3 regions of the Vibrio orientalis CIP 102891 genome follow, and region 2 is predicted to be linked to each of the others. Evidence: predicted binding sites of a transcription regulator. Region 2 holds the regulator's gene; each other region holds the start of a gene.
What was found. Region 2 encodes MetJ, which represses methionine synthesis genes. Its sites were predicted from a motif close to TTAGACNTNTANANGTCTAA; they were not measured.
Positions count from the first base shown of each region.

Region 1: the regulator MetJ is predicted to act here: its motif matches at 2,541-2,560, upstream of metE (5-methyltetrahydropteroyltriglutamate--homocysteine S-methyltransferase).
Region 3: the regulator MetJ is predicted to act here: its motif matches at 2,680-2,699, upstream of metK (methionine adenosyltransferase).

Region 1 is NZ_ACZV01000005.1:1,341,851-1,347,312, reverse strand. It holds gene VIA_RS16845 (EAL domain-containing protein) at 1-504, shown strand, start outside; gene VIA_RS16840 (hypothetical protein) at 560-1,240, shown strand; gene VIA_RS16835 (DUF4250 domain-containing protein) at 1,327-1,527, shown strand; gene metR (HTH-type transcriptional regulator MetR) at 1,565-2,476, opposite strand; gene metE (5-methyltetrahydropteroyltriglutamate--homocysteine S-methyltransferase) at 2,753-5,044, shown strand; gene ohr (organic hydroperoxide reductase Ohr) at 5,136-5,462, opposite strand, start outside.
Region 2 is NZ_ACZV01000005.1:2,349,458-2,354,919, reverse strand. It holds gene metF (methylenetetrahydrofolate reductase) at 1-175, opposite strand, end outside; gene VIA_RS21485 (bifunctional aspartate kinase/homoserine dehydrogenase II) at 395-2,806, opposite strand; gene VIA_RS21480 (O-succinylhomoserine (thiol)-lyase) at 2,806-3,972, opposite strand; gene metJ (met regulon transcriptional regulator MetJ) at 4,192-4,512, shown strand; gene VIA_RS21470 (malic enzyme-like NAD(P)-binding protein) at 4,621-5,462, opposite strand, start outside.
Region 3 is NZ_ACZV01000002.1:44,650-50,111, forward strand. It holds gene VIA_RS01095 (SprT family zinc-dependent metalloprotease) at 1-305, opposite strand, end outside; gene VIA_RS01100 (DUF2189 domain-containing protein) at 375-1,172, opposite strand; gene metK (methionine adenosyltransferase) at 1,446-2,600, opposite strand; gene tkt (transketolase) at 2,921-4,915, shown strand; gene VIA_RS01115 (hypothetical protein) at 5,103-5,339, opposite strand.

The DNA.
Region 1 (5,462 bases), 1.0 Mb from region 2:
TCCAAACCGTTACCGCTCCAGGATCTCGAAAAAGCATGGGATTATTGCGAAGATCTTGAGAAGTTCCTTTCTGGAAAAGGTCGTAAACTGAAGTCCAACATATTGGGTATTACTCAGGTTCATCTACCGTGTTTATCGCCTGATGATACGATAGAAAGAGCGCGCTCATTACTCACCTCAGAACAATACAATTTGGAAGTTATTCCCGTTCTCGATCGCAATATGTGCGTCGGCGTGGTGGGGTTAGAAGAAGTGAACCTACATTTATCACCAACGGCGGGGACTAAGTTCGAAACCCGCAATGACATTGTAAATAGCCGAAAAACGTTAAATCAGGTCATGCGGCGAAATATCCATACTTTGACGCTTGAAGAAAACAATGATCAAGTGACGGAAACACTAAAACAAGGGATTAGTCCTCCTTGGCTTGTGGTCAATTCGGTGGGGGAATACCTTGGCGTTGTGACGCACCAAAATATATTGTCTTACTTCACTGATAGCTAAAATTAACCAGTCTGCTATTATCCGCAACCAGTAATAATTTTAGTTTAATGACACCATGATCCAGCAGCTACTAGCCGTGTTTGCGCCAATGTTATTGGGCGCTCAACTCCTTTTGACCCTGATTCTTGTTAAAGGCGATATTTGTCCCGGTCAACGAGGCCGTATTCATAAAATGTTGCCTTCACTAGCGATACTTTGGCTTGCGCTGGCATCACTGCGAATTGAAGCCATGATGGTAGTGTTTGCTATTGCCTATTTTTATTCTCAAGTGCAAACCAAGAAGACACGCGACCAAGGCCCTATGTGGGTAATGTATCTAGCCAATGGTTTAGCACTAGCGTATGTCGGTATTGAAGTTAGCGCACAAACTTCGATTGCGGCGGGTTTAAGTGTTTTGTTCCAAGTGTTTTTGCTTGGTGCTTTGCTTGCGCATTTATTGCTGACCATTGCCCGTACACGTTTGCAGGCATTTCATCGCATTTTGCCTGTAACAGGTGTGGTTGCTGCCATGATGATGTCGCTCGCTATCTTACTTAAAGCGTACGGCTTAGATAGTGATGTGCTAACTTCAGTGACTCAGCCTCTGCTAACCAGTTTTGCGCTGCTGATTACCGCCATTGTGGCCTGGTCTTGGCACTTACTTGCATCGAAAGAGATCAACAAAGGTCAGCTTGCTATCGCACTGGTATTTTTGCTTCTATCAGCAACGTCAAATCAGGCTCTATTTGTTCTGTAATCACTTAAGAGTTTGAAGCTAGCTCACTTCAAGGCGGTGAATTTGCGTCTACTATAGAAAGAGTAGATGTGGAGTAGGAGGACGCCATGGATCTGAGCAATGTGAGCAACTTTGATAGCATCATCTTGTTGGGCATAGTGAACGAAAAGCTGCGCCTAGAATGTGACAGCTTTGAAGAGCTTGTTTCTATGTACGAAATGGATGTAGAAGCCGTAATTGGTAAGTTGGACGTGCTAGGTTACCAATACGATCCATTGACCAATCAGTTCAAATCTTATGAAAGATAGCAAAAAGGAGGCTTAGGCCTCCTTTTTAGTATTTTGATTAAACGGTTTTAATCCCATCAAGGTGACTTTGAGACTGCTGTCTTGCGGTATTAAAGAACGCCTGCAAGTAACGTTTATCTTTGTCTGCATGGCGTGTCGCAGCAAATAGGCGACGCCACAAGCCACTACCCAGTGGAATACTACTGATTAAGCCTTGTCTAGAAAACTCACTGATCGCCCAGTTTGGTAAGGCCGCCACACCTAATCCCGCTGAAACCATCTGAATTAACATCAATGTATTGTCCGCCTGTTTCCATTTAGCTGGCTCAATGCCAACCGGCTGCAAAAAATGCTTAACCACATCTAAGCGATTTTTTTGCACCGGGTAGGAGAGCATGGTTTGATCGGCAAGATCTTCTGGCTCAATGCACTCTTTTTCAGCCAGTGGATGCGAGATAGATGTCACTAGGCGCATTTCAAAATCAAACAGTGGCTCATAATGTACTTCAGACCGGGGTTGAATGTCTGAGGTAATCACCAAGTCGAGTTCACCTGCCATCAGAGCGGGTAGTGGTTCAAAGCCGAAACCAGATGAAAAGTCGAGTGTCACACTCGGCCAGGCGACTTGGTACTCCTTCAGCGCTGGCATCAACCATTGGAAGCAAGAGTGGCACTCGATCGCCATATGCAGTCGGCCATTAACATCCTCTTTGAGACTGGCTATCTCATTTTCTGCTTTGGCTAATCGCGGCAGCACATCATCAGCAAGCTTAAGTAAGATCTCTCCTTCGGAGGTGAACTTAACCGGTCTGGTTTTGCGCAAAAACAGTTGCCCACCAATTCGAGCTTCCAAATCTTTAATTTGGTGAGAGAGGGCAGATTGAGTCAAATGCAAGGTTGTCGCCGTTGCCGTGAGCGATCCTGTGTCTCTGAGTGTGGTGAGTGTTCGTAAGTGCTTTAGCTCTATCATGAATTCCCTTCAGTCAGACTGTTTAAGCATGAATATTATTAACCTAACCTGTTTTTATGGGAGTGTAAACATCTAGACGTCTAAAAATTCAAGGGAGTTTAATTATTAGTTAAGTGGTTGAGAAACGAATCATCATGAAAAATTTTAATAAACAAGTTGAATATTTGTCGATTGTCGTTCGTCCAGTTTAGCGAGATAGTTTAGCCATCCAGACATCCTAGGTGGTGAGCTGACCAGAATAACAGATTTGAACGTGCAGAATTAAGGATGAACACCATGACAACTACGACACACATACTCGGTTACCCACGCATTGGTGAAAAACGAGAGCTGAAATTTACCCTTGAGAAATATTGGCGCGGAGAAATTAGCCAAGCTGAACTAAAATCTGTCGGCAGCGAGCTGCGCATTAAAAACTGGCAGACTCAATCAGACGCGGGTCTAGACTTTGTCGCCGCGGGTGATTTTGCATGGTACGACCATGTTTTAACTACGACGCTGTTACTTGGGCATGTGCCTAAGCGTCACCAAAGCGGCTTCCCAGATCTTGATACCCTGTTTAAGGTTGGTCGCGGTCAATCTCAAGTTAGCTGCGATTGCAGTGGTCATGCCGCATCAGACATGACTAAGTGGTTTAACACTAACTATCACTATATTGTTCCGGAGTTCAGCAAGGACGATAGCTTTGAAGTGAGCTGGCCGCAGCTGTTTGAGGAAGTGAATGAAGCGGTGAAAGCGGGTCATAATGTAAAACCAGTGCTGCTTGGCCCTCTGAGCTATTTGTACCTAGGAAAAGAAGTTGAAGAAGGATTTGACCGACTGTCATTGCTGCCACGTTTGTTGACTGCTTACCAAGCGATTCTGGCGAAACTCGCCAAACAAGGTATTGAATGGGTGCAAATTGATGAGCCAATCCTAGCGCTTGAACTAGATAAACCTTGGCTTGATTCTTTTAAGCTGGCGTATCAGGTGATTCGCAGCGATGTAAAAGTTCTGCTCACCACTTACTTTGATTCAGTGGTCGACTCACTCGATAAAATCGTCGAGCTAGAAGTAGACGGTCTGCACATTGATTTGTCGGCTTCTCCACAGCAACTAGAGCAAGTTGCGGCAAAGTTACCAAGCGACTGGGTGCTTTCAGCCGGTGTTGTGAATGGCCGTAACGTGTGGCGAGCAGATTTAAGCGCGCAACTTGAGCTCCTAAAACCATTGAAAGAGAAACTTGGTGATAAACTTTGGGTGGCTAGTTCGTGTTCACTGCTGCATAGCCCAGTTGATTTAGACCTAGAGCCTGCTTTAAGTGACGAAGTTCAAAGTTGGTTTGCGTTTGCGAAACAAAAAGTGACCGAAGTGGCGTTACTCGGAAAAGCGCTAGATGGCAGCCAAGAAGCGATCCTAGCGTGTGATACCTACAGTGCGCCAATTCAGGCTCGTAAAACGGCAACCCATGTGAATAAGCCTCAGGTGCAAGCCCGCCTAAACAAGATTACAAAATCACTGGCTGAGCGAAGTGCGCCATACGCAGAGCGTGCTGCCCACCAGAATGAAGTGCTTGGTTTACCTCTGTTCCCGACCACGACTATTGGTTCTTTTCCTCAGACGAGTGAAATCCGAGTTCAACGCAGTGCTTATCGCAGCGGTAAACTGTCCGAACAGGAATATCAAACGGCACTAAAAGGTCATATTGCAGACGCGGTAAAACGCCAAGAAGCGCTGGATCTGGATGTCTTAGTACATGGTGAAGCAGAGCGAAATGACATGGTGGAGTACTTTGCGGAAAACTTAGCCGGTTTCCAAACCACCAAGTTTGGTTGGGTGCAAAGCTACGGATCTCGCTGCGTGAAACCAGCCATTGTGGTTGCCGATATTGAACGTGAAAAACCGATTACAGTTGAGTGGTCTACTTACGCACAATCATTAACTTCAAAACAGATGAAAGGCATGCTGACAGGTCCGGTCACGATTCTATGTTGGACATTCCCTCGTGAAGATATCACCCGCAAACAAATCGCTGACCAGCTGGCATTAGCTTTGCGTGATGAAGTGTCAGATTTGCAAGACGCAGGTATCAACATTATTCAAATCGATGAGCCGGCCATACGCGAAGGCCTACCGTTGAAAAAGCGTGACCACAAAGCGTATCTAGAGTGGGCGGTAGATGCATTTAAGATCTCGGCTGCGAGCGCTAAGCCGGAAACACAAATCCATACTCATATGTGTTACTCAGAGTTCAATGAAATCATCGACTCAGTAGCAGCACTGGATGCCGATGTGATTACCATTGAAACATCACGCTCAAACATGGAGCTACTTAAAGCGTTTGAAGAGTTCAATTACCCGAATGAAATTGGCCCAGGTGTGTATGACATTCACTCGCCTAACATCCCAACTAAGGAGTGGATCGAAGGCTTAATCAATAAAGCCGCGGAGAAGATTCCAGCTCAGCGCTTATGGGTAAACCCAGATTGCGGGCTTAAAACTCGAAACTGGCAAGAAACAGAAGCGTCACTAGCAAACATGGTTCTTGCAGCGAAACAGTTACGTAAAGAGTACGCCGAAGAAGCGTAATATATCTGCAAGCATTTAACGCAAAAGCCGACCTTTACTAAGGTCGGCTTTTTATTTTGACTCGCGTGTAGTGAATTAGCTTTATGAGCGCTTAAATTGCTTGACCATTTACAGTCACTGCCACATCAATATTTCCGCGTACGGCGTTTGAGTATGGGCAAACCTGATGAGCAACACGCACTAGCTCTAGCGCTTGTTCTTGAGGTAATTCGATAGCCGCGGCTAGGCTAACCGTTAGCGCAAAACCACCTTGATCGTTAGGGCCGATACCCACTTCAGCAGTAACAGGTGCTTCTTTTAGTGCAACTTTACCTTCACGAGCAACATGTAAAATTGCGTTTGAGAAACATGCAGAATAACCCGCAGCAAATAGCTGCTCAGGGTTTGTTGCTAGACCAGAGCCGCCCATTTCTTTCGG
Region 2 (5,462 bases):
TAACAGAAACAAATTTAGGTTTGAGAGTTTTTAAGCGGTGTACTGAATTCCATAGAGTCTCTTCCATTTTTTCACTGCTTGGTGGAAAAAACTCAAATGACACATTGATATTGTCAGACAGTTCAGCGATATTCTGATTTAAAGCGTCAATATGACTGGCGTGTGTGTATCCCATCTTACTCTCCCTGTGGCCATCAGTGCCAAAAACTCAAAAATCCAAATCGACGTTTAGACGTCTATATGTCTACAGAATGTATTGAATACGATTTAATGTCAACCGTACGATTATGAATTTTTCTCAAGTTAATTATGAGTGAAGTTCAAGTTGAGTTGAAATCGATTCATGATGAGAGAGGAAGAGTATTAGGCGCAGTGATGACTGCGCCTATTTTGCTTAAAGTAAGCTAGAAAGGAGATTGAGATCCGACTGAATTGCCCCTGCGGTGACTTCTCTGCCAGCACCAGGGCCACGAATGACCAATGGGTTATCTTTGTACCACTTACTCTCTATCGCGAAGATGTTGTCACATGGTAAGAGATTGGCTAATGCGTGCTCTTTATTTAGCGCCTCTACGCCGACTGTAGCTGTTCCATTCTTTTCTAAACGTGCGACATACCTTAGGACCTTATCATCGCGCTGAGCCTTTTCTAGGCGCTCTGCGAGTAGCTCGCTTAGTATTTGGCTTTTATCTAAGAACTCATCTAAAGATACATCGGCAAGCTCTGCAGGAACTAAGCTTTCTACTTTGACCGATTCAGGTTCTAACGATAGGCCAGATTCACGCGCTAATATTACCAGCTTACGCATTACGTCCGACCCATCTAGGTCACTGCGTGGATCTGGTTCAGTCAGGCCTTGTTGCCATGCTAAGTCGACCAACTCTGCAAATGGAATCGTGCCGTCATATTGCTGGAATAGCCATGAGAGTGTTCCTGAGAAGATGCCTGAAAGTGCGATAATGTCATCACCACTTTCGCGCAGATCACGCACGGTATGGTTGATTGGTAGTCCAGCACCAACAGTAGCATTGTATAACCAGTGACGGTTGATTTTCGCAAATGCATCTTGTACTTGATGGTAGTACTCACTTGAAGCTGATCCTGCGACTTTGTTGGCCGATATTAAGTGCATACCTTGCTCGGCAATTTCAAGGTAGCGGCCCGCTAGAATTTGGCTTGCGGTCACATCCAGAACAACAACGTCATCATAGCCTTGTATCGCACCTAACCGTTCGATCCAATTACTCCCCTCGTGACTCATCGACTCTTCATCAAAATGCGCCGACACTTTGCTGGCATCAATGCCTTTATCATCGAACCAATAGGTTTGGCTATCGACAACCGCGACCAGTTCGAAATTCATGCCGTGGCGCTTCTCAAGCTCATTTTTTTGCTCGATAAACAGGTTGATCCAGCTAGAGCCAATATTACCTTTGCCACACAGAGCGATGGCAACCCGCTTTTGCGCTTGGAACAGTTGGCTATGAATTGATTTAACTAGAGGATTCGTATCCGTAGTACGCAGCACCGCCACTAAGCTTAAGCGAGATAATGATTCGGAGATAAACTCAATTGGTGCATTCTTTAGCTGCTGATAGAAACCGTAGCAATGATTGGCATTGGTTGTTACGCCTGCGCCAACGGCAGCGACCATTGAGTAGCCTTCTTTGAGCTTGATCTCGGCTTCAATTGCGGCATCTTGTAAATATTCTAGTGCACCACCTGCGATCTCTGCGGTATAGGCTAAACGCAGACATTGCTGGTCGGGCTGAGACTCATAAGTGAGAGGCTCAAGCTGTGCGCGCTTAAGGCTGGTTAGTACCTCATTTTCGACGCGTTGGAAGTCATGACCAGAGGCAAAGTTAAGCTCGATTAGGAGTACTTCATCAAGTGAAGAAATGATTTTGGCTCCGCGGCCAGATGCCAACACACGTTCAATACGGGTTGAACCAGATTCTGGCTGGTAGCTGCAACGTAGGTGCAGATCCATGGTGCTTTGCGCCACTGGTTGTAATGTACGACTGTGTAAAACTGGAGCCGCAAGGCGGGCCAGCTCACTGGCTTCATCTAAACGCAGTAGGGGCAGCAGACAAGCGTCAGAGACTAAACGTGGGTCAGCACTGTAAACGCCCGCGACATCGCTCCAAATCGTTACTCGGCTTGTTTCCGCTAATGCGCCGATAACCGTTGCCGAGTAATCAGAGCCGTTACGGCCAAGCAGTACGGTATGGCCTTGGCTGTCTTGAGCCATAAAGCCAGTAATGACGATACGATGATGAGAATGCTGTGCGAGAACTTCTTTAATCAATGGGTAAGAAGTGCCAAATTCAACTTCTGGTTGAGTGCCTGCTTCTGCACGAAGAAATGCACGTGCATCTTGGGCCACGGCTGGCAATTCGTTTTGATTAAGCAGTGCAGAGAGTAAGCGAGATGACCACATTTCACCGTGACCGAGAACCGCTGCCTTTTCGGCTTCGGTTAGCGGGTAGGTGAGTTCGCCAAGGGTACTAAATTCATCACGTAGTGTTGCTAGCAGTGGCTCACGTGCTTCTTCGCTTAGCAGTTCTTCAACTAACTCTACTTGAAATTGACGTAGGCTTTGCAGCTCTTCATGGGCAAGGCGGCCATCTTTACTCAGTGCGTCTAAAAAGGCGATTAGACGGTTAGTGGTTTTTCCTGCGGCGGATACCACAATCAGGTCGTCAGGCTTTGAGTATTCTTTGAGTATCCCCACCACACGACGGTAGCATTCTGGGTCTGCTAAGCTGCTACCACCAAATTTATGTAGCTGACGCTCGATAGACATTAGAATGCCTCCTTAGCTTTAGTAAATGCTTGCTGAAGGTCTTCAATTAAGTCATCAGCATCCTCTAAACCGACTGACAAGCGAAGCAGTTGTTGTGATACCCCCGCTTCGGCAAGTGCTTCTTCACCCATTGCTCGGTGCGTCATAGAGGCAGGGTGACAAATTAGGCTTTCTACACCACCAAGTGACTCGGCGAGTGAGAATAGCGCCAGCTCGCCAACAAAGTATTTCAGCTGTTCAAAGCTACCAGCAAACTCAAAACTTAACATTGAGCCAAAACCAGACTGCTGCTTCTTGGCAATCTCGTGACCTGGGTGATCCGGTAAGCTAGGGTGATAGATGCGACCAACTAACTCTTGAGTTTGTAGGTAGTCTAAGATCTTACTTGAGCTTTCCTCGTGCACTTTCATACGCGCGCCTAACGTACGAATACCGCGTAGCGTCATGTAGCTATCAAACGGTGTGCCGGTCGCGCCAATGCAGTTACCCCACCAAGCCAGCTCTTCAGCGTGCTGTTCTGTTTTGGTGATCACAACGCCGCCAATAACGTCTGAATGGCCGTTGATATATTTCGTTGTTGAGTGAATAACAAAGTCAGCCCCAAGCTCTAAAGGCTTTTGGAACACAGGTGTCAAAAAGGTATTGTCGACAGCGACAAGAGCGCCGACTTGCTTAGCCTGTTCACACACCTCTGCAATGTCGACCACGCGCACAAGTGGGTTTGATGGTGTTTCTAGTAGAATTAATTTGGGCTTTTTGGCGATAGCGGCTGCCAATGCTTGCTGATCGGACTGATCAACAAACTCGACTTTAAAATCACCTTTATTAGCGCGAGTGTTGAATAGACGGTAAGTACCGCCGTAACAGTCATGTGGTGCCACGATAAGGTCGTCTGGGCCTAGGAAGGCGGATACCCAAAGATTAAGTGCTGAGGTACCACAGTTAGTGACGACAGCGCCTTTACCGGATTCTAACTCGAACAGAGCCGTTTCAAGCAAACCACGGTTAGGGTTCCCTGAGCGGGTATAGTCGTACTTTGGTACTTCGCCAAATGCAGGGAAGCCATAGTTGGTCGATAGGTAGATTGGTGGAACAACTGCGTGATGCTGAGTGTCAGACTCGATACCAGTACGTACCGCGATTGTGGCTGGTTTGCGGGTGCTCATAAGTGTTTCCTTTCGAACTTTAGTGACTTCTAGTAGGGAATACGCTATACCTGTTGGTTGTTAGATATATGTTATTCCAATCCCATATCTGTTCACTTTACTTGTCATTTTTGTGGCCGTCAATACTTCTAGACGTCTATATGTCTTTGCTTATGGCCATAAATCCCGCTAAAATTGCGCTTTCTAATTTCAAACATAAATATTTACAAAAGGTGCGCAATGGCAGATTGGAATGGCGAATATATAAGCCCATATGCTGAACATGGAAAGAAAAGCGAACAAGTAAAGAAGATTACCGTTTCTATTCCATTGAAAGTATTGAAGGTATTGACTGATGAGCGTACGCGTCGTCAGATTAATAACCTCCGCCACGCAACCAATAGCGAGCTATTGTGTGAAGCATTTCTCCATGCTTATACAGGCCAACCATTGCCGACGGATGAAGACTTACGTAAAGATCGCCCAGACGATATTCCTGCAGAAGTGAAAAAACTAATGACAGAGATGGGTATTGAATTTGAAGCGTTTGACGAAGAATAATAAAAACCACAAGCACCTTAGTTTTTCGCTGTGAGCCAATACTGAATAGATACAAAAAAACCGCTCTCCATTGGAGAGCGGTTTTTTATTGTTTGTGATTTAAACTGATTAGTTTGCCATGTAGTTTTCTGGCATTTCTATACGAGCAACACCTGAGTCAACAGCAGCTTGAGCTACCGCTTTGGCTACGCGAGGTAGTAAGCGAGAATCCATTGGTTTTGGAATGATGTAACCCGGGCCGAATGAAAGCGCATCAACACCTGCTGCAATCAGTACTTCTGCAGGCACTTCTTCTTTTGCTAACTGACGAATCGCATCAACGGCGGCCAGCTTCATTTCATCGTTAATTTCACTTGCGCGAACGTCTAAAGCGCCACGGAAGATAAATGGGAAACATAACACGTTGTTTACCTGGTTAGGGTAGTCACTGCGACCAGTACCCATAATCAGATCGTCACGTACCTCGTAAGCGAGCTCTGGCTTGATCTCTGGATCTGGGTTCGAACACGCAAATACCACTGGTTTGTCTGCCATCAGCTTTAGTGCTTCTGGTGACAATAGGTTAGGACCAGATACACCCAAGAACAGATCCGCCCCTTCAATCACATCTTCTAGTGTGCGCTTGTCTGTATTGTTGGCGAATAGTTGTTTGTATTCGTTGAGATCGTCACGGCGAGTATGAATTACACCCTTACGGTCAAGCATATAGATCTTTTCGCGCATTGCGCCACATTTGATCAGTAGCTCCATACACGCGACAGCAGCGGCGCCAGCACCCAGACACACAATTGTCGCTTCTTCTAGTTTTTTACCTTGCAGCTCAATCGCATTAAGCATACCTGCAGCCGTTACAATGGCGGTACCGTGTTGATCATCGTGGAACACAGGTACATCACAACGTTCAATCAGCTGCTTTTCAATTTCAAAACAATCAGGTGCTTTGATGTCTT
Region 3 (5,462 bases), on a different contig from region 2:
AAGACCGCTTCCATCACGCCTTGCCACTCTTTTCCATGTGGCCTAACACGGCCATAGACCTGATAGGTAATCAGGTGAGCAACTTCATGAGGAATAACGTCAGTAAGGAAAGCTTGTTGGTTTTCTTGAAATAGCGTTGGGTTCAAGCGAATTTCGTTTAGCTGCAGATAAGCTTTACCTGCTGCTTTACCGCGTAGCTTGTAGTTTAGTTTTGGTTGAGGGAAGGTGCGTTTGAACGCGAGCTGAGCCTGCTGGATGCAATCAGCAATCACTTTATGTGCACGATAATTGAGTTCTGAATCCACAACCACTCCTAAATAAAAGCCCCAGCTCAAATGGCTGGGGCGCATCATAGATCGAAATGGCTTAGCTTGTTAAGGGTGATGTTTCTTCTTGATGGTTTCGTGGTAAGCGTGCCAAGTACCATAACCAAGAATTGGCATAGTAAATAGCATGCCAATACCGTAAGTGGCAAAGCCAACCAAAATACCGCCACAAATCAATGCAGCCCAAACAATCATTGCAGGGATGTTGGACTTAACCGCGTTAAAGCTGGTGAACACGGCAGTCATCATATCGACGCGGCGTTCCATCATCGCTGGAATAGAGAAAGCCGAAATACTAAACACCACGCAGGCAAGGACGAAGCCAACCAATGAACCTATGACGAGGAAAGGCATAAATTCTGTCAGTGGCGCCCCTTGTACTGAAGGGTAGAGGGCGTGAAGTAGCGCGGCAATACGCATCCAGAAAATCATACACACCGCTAACAGCACAGCAAACGCCCACTGGGAGGTGGAGTTGCGGCTAATGGCTTTCATTGAGTGGAGCAAGCTAGCGCTATGGCCTTTTTCTCGTTCCCAAGCAGCATCATATAAGCCCAAAGCAAGGAAAGGCCCAATGAGCATATAGACCACTAGACTTGGCATCACCACAAGGTGAGTGCCTTGCCATTGAACGAGGAGCACAATACCGATTGCTGCTGCCATAAAGCATAACCCATAGAAGGCACTGATTAAGGGCATTCTGACAAAGTCATGCAGGCCAAGAGACAGCCAGTGGAATGGTGCTGAAATACTGAGTTGATTACACGGAATCGTGCGAGCGTATTCCGAGTCTGGGACTTCTTTCTGTTTATCTTTAAAGTCGTCTGGATTCACCGTACGAGGCATACATCCTCCTTGATCGATTCTCTACGTAGACTAAATTCGTTGGCAAATTTAGCGTTGGAAACTCGATGCCCGGCTTGGCGACGTCTGGGATGTAAGCGGCGCATCAGTTAACGCTAACGAGGTTTCAATCGCTGAAATTGCTCGTTAACATATTTTTAACTATTGACCCCATGGCAAAAAAATACAACTTTACGCCATAAATTTATCCCTAAAGAAAAAGGGCCTTTGGTTACCCAAAAGCCCTCTTAAATTCTATTATTTCTTAAATTCTAATTACTTAAGACCAGCAAACTCTGCAAGAATTGCTGCTTTGTCTGTTGCTTCCCATGGGAACTCTTCGCGGCCGAAGTGACCGTATGCTGCCGTCTTCTTATAGATAGGCTGAAGCAGGTTGAGCATTTCTTGTAGACCGTATGGGCGTAGGTCGAAGTTCTGGCGAACAGCTTCTACGATGATGTCGTGAGATACTTTTTCAGTACCAAACGTTTCAACCATGATAGACGTTGGATCAGCTACACCGATTGCGTAAGAAAGTTGGATTTCACAACGGTCAGCCATACCAGCTGCTACGATGTTTTTCGCTACGTAACGTGCTGCGTATGCAGCAGAGCGGTCTACTTTTGATGGATCTTTACCAGAGAAAGCGCCGCCGCCGTGACGAGCTGCGCCGCCGTAGGTATCTACGATGATTTTACGGCCTGTAAGACCACAGTCACCCATTGGACCACCGATTACGAAACGGCCAGTTGGGTTGATGAAGAAGTTAGTCTCTTTGTTAATCCACTCTGAAGGCAGTACTGGTTTGATGATCTCTTCCATTACTGCTTCACGTAGATCTGGAGTAGAGATTGAATCACAGTGCTGAGTTGAAAGAACAACCGCATCGATACCAACAATCTTACCTTGGTCGTACTGGAAAGTTACCTGAGATTTAGCATCTGGACGAAGGAAATCTAACTTGCCGCTTTTACGCACTTCAGCTTGCTTTTCAACAAGACGGTGTGAGTAAGTAATTGGTGCAGGCATTAGAATTTCAGTTTCGTTAGTTGCGTAACCAAACATGATGCCTTGGTCGCCAGCACCCTGATCTTTAGGGTCTGCTTTGTCAACGCCTTGGTTGATGTCAGGAGACTGCTTACCGATAGTGTTTAGAACTGCACAAGAATTAGCATCAAAGCCCATGTCAGAGTGAACGTAACCAATTTCACGTACCGTCTCACGAGTGATCTCTTCGATATCAACCCATGCTGACGTTGTGACTTCACCACCAACCATTACCATGCCGGTTTTTACGTAAGTTTCACACGCAACACGTGCCTTTGGGTCTTGTTCTAGAATCGCATCAAGTACTGCATCAGAAATTTGGTCTGCAATTTTATCTGGATGGCCTTCTGATACTGACTCAGAAGTGAACAGGTGCTTAGCCATGTGAGCTCCACTTTATCGATTGAGAGTGACCAGTTTAATTAACTCATCACTATTAAATAATATTAAAAACTGTAGGTGTATCTACATCTAGACGTCTATTCTAATTTTGAATGCTCGAATTACAAGCTCTTTTTTCTAATAAATCATAACTAAACGTTTGCTTGGCTGAGCTTAAATATAGATAACTTGGTGGTAAAGGGAATGAAATCTCAGAAAATTGTGAACTTTTGGCTTGGAAAACGTTTGCAGTGCCACAAGTGCTTTGAGAGAATTATTATTCACACACTTATTTGATTCGCTTAATGCATTCAGGAGCTGACATGTCTTCTCGTCAACATCTCGCCAACGCAATCCGTGCTCTAAGTATGGATGGTGTACAACAAGCTAACTCTGGTCACCCAGGTGCACCTATGGGTATGGCTGACATCGCTGAAGTTCTTTGGCGCTCTCACCTAAACCACAACCCAGCTAACCCAGAGTGGGCTGACCGCGACCGTTTTGTTTTGTCTAACGGCCATGGTTCAATGCTGATTTACTCTCTACTGCATTTGGCAGGTTACGAGCTATCGATTGACGATCTGAAAAACTTCCGTCAGCTTCACTCTAAAACTCCAGGTCACCCTGAGTACGGCTATGCACCAGGTGTTGAAACAACAACAGGTCCTCTAGGTCAGGGTATCACTAACGCTGTAGGTATGGCGTTAGCTGAGAAGACTCTAGCTGCGCAGTTCAATAAAGAAGGTCATGACATCGTAGACCACTTCACTTATGCATTTATGGGTGATGGCTGTCTGATGGAAGGTATCTCTCACGAAGCATGTTCTCTAGCGGGTACATTAGGCCTTGGCAAGCTAATCGCTTTCTGGGATGACAACGGTATCTCTATCGATGGTGAAGTTGAAGGTTGGTTCTCGGATGACACACCTAAGCGTTTTGAAGCTTACGGTTGGCACGTAATCCCTGCAGTAGACGGTCACGATTCTGAAGCAATTAATGCAGCAATTATCGCGGCGCAAGCAGATCCTCGCCCAACGCTTATCTGTACTAAAACTATCATCGGTTTTGGTTCACCTAATAAGTCTGGTTCACACGACTGTCACGGTGCTCCACTAGGCGCTGAAGAAATTGCAGCGACTCGTAAGCAACTTGGTTGGGAACACGGTCCATTTGAAATTCCTGCTGATGTATATGCACAGTGGGATGCAAAAGAAGCTGGCGCAGCAAAAGAAGCAGCGTGGAATGCTAAGTTTGACGCATACGCGGCAGCTTACCCTGCAGAAGCGGCAGAACTTAAGCGTCGTCTAAACGGTGAACTACCAGCACAGTGGGAAGAGAAAGCAAGCGCAATCATTGCTGACCTTCAAGCGAACCCAGCAAACATTGCATCACGTAAAGCGTCTCAAAACGCACTAGAAGCGTTCGGTGCGATGCTACCTGAATTCCTAGGCGGTTCTGCTGACCTAGCACCTTCTAACCTAACCATGTGGTCTGGTTCTAAGTCAGTGTCAGCTGAAGATGCATCGGGTAACTACATCCATTACGGTGTACGTGAATTCGGTATGACAGCAATCATGAACGGTATTGCACTACACGGTGGTTTCGTACCATACGGTGCAACTTTCCTAATGTTCATGGAGTACGCTCGTAACGCAATGCGTATGGCTGCACTGATGAAAGTTCAGAACATTCAGGTTTACACGCACGACTCTATCGGTCTTGGCGAAGATGGCCCTACTCACCAACCGGTTGAGCAGATCGCTTCTCTACGTCTAACACCAAACATGAGCACATGGCGTCCATGTGACCAAGTTGAGTCGGCAGTGGCTTGGAAACTAGCAATCGAGCGCAAAGATGGCCCTACTTCTCTTATCTTCTCTCGTCAAAACCTTGCACAGCAAGAACGTAGCGAAGAGCAAGTAGCTAACATCGCGAAGGGTGGTTACATCCTGAAAGATTGTGTAGGTAAGCCAGAGCTTATCCTTATCGCAACAGGTTCTGAAGTTGAACTAGCGGTGAACGCTGCTGCTGAACTAACGGCTGAAGGTAAGAAAGTGCGCGTAGTCTCTATGCCTGCAACTGATGCGTTCGACAAGCAAGATGCAGAATACCGCGAAGCAGTTCTACCATCTGACGTAACGGCTCGTATCGCAGTTGAAGCGGGTATCGCTGACTTCTGGTACAAGTACGTTGGCTTTGGTGGCAAGATCATCGGTATGACAACGTTCGGTGAATCTGCTCCAGCAGGTGAGCTATTCAAGATGTTTGGTTTCACAACTGAAAACGTAGTAGGCACAGCGAAAGAATTGCTTGCTTAATATTCTTCAGACTTGAAGCTGCAGCGTTGTTAACAGCGTAAGTTCCCCCTAATCACATAGAGCCTCTATGCTCATAGGGATGAACTTACTTGTTGCCTAGCTGCAACTTCAATTATTTTGAATATAAAATGAGAAAACCGAGCCATTTGGCTCGGTTTTTTTATATTGGCTTCAGTGAGTTTAAAGTTTATTCAAACTCATTACCCCAGTTATCTTTTTCTTTGCGACCACATACTTTACACGTCACGTATCGATCCATGTCGTAGTAATGTCCACCATTGATAAAGGTGTGAGCCATCAGCTTAACTCTTCCAAGTAACGAACGATCAGTGTCGTAGCTGCTCGTTTTTCTCACTAAGATTTCGCTATGAGGCGTTTCTTGCGAACATTGCTTACAAAAGTGGGTAGCTGGGTAACCAGACATAGTCATTTCCTTTGGTTGATGAAACTAGAAAAGAAACAGCCAACAGAAAATAACTTATCTATCTTTCCATGATGCATATCATTCGAATATCAATCAAGTTTTATAAAATTAACACTTCGGTAC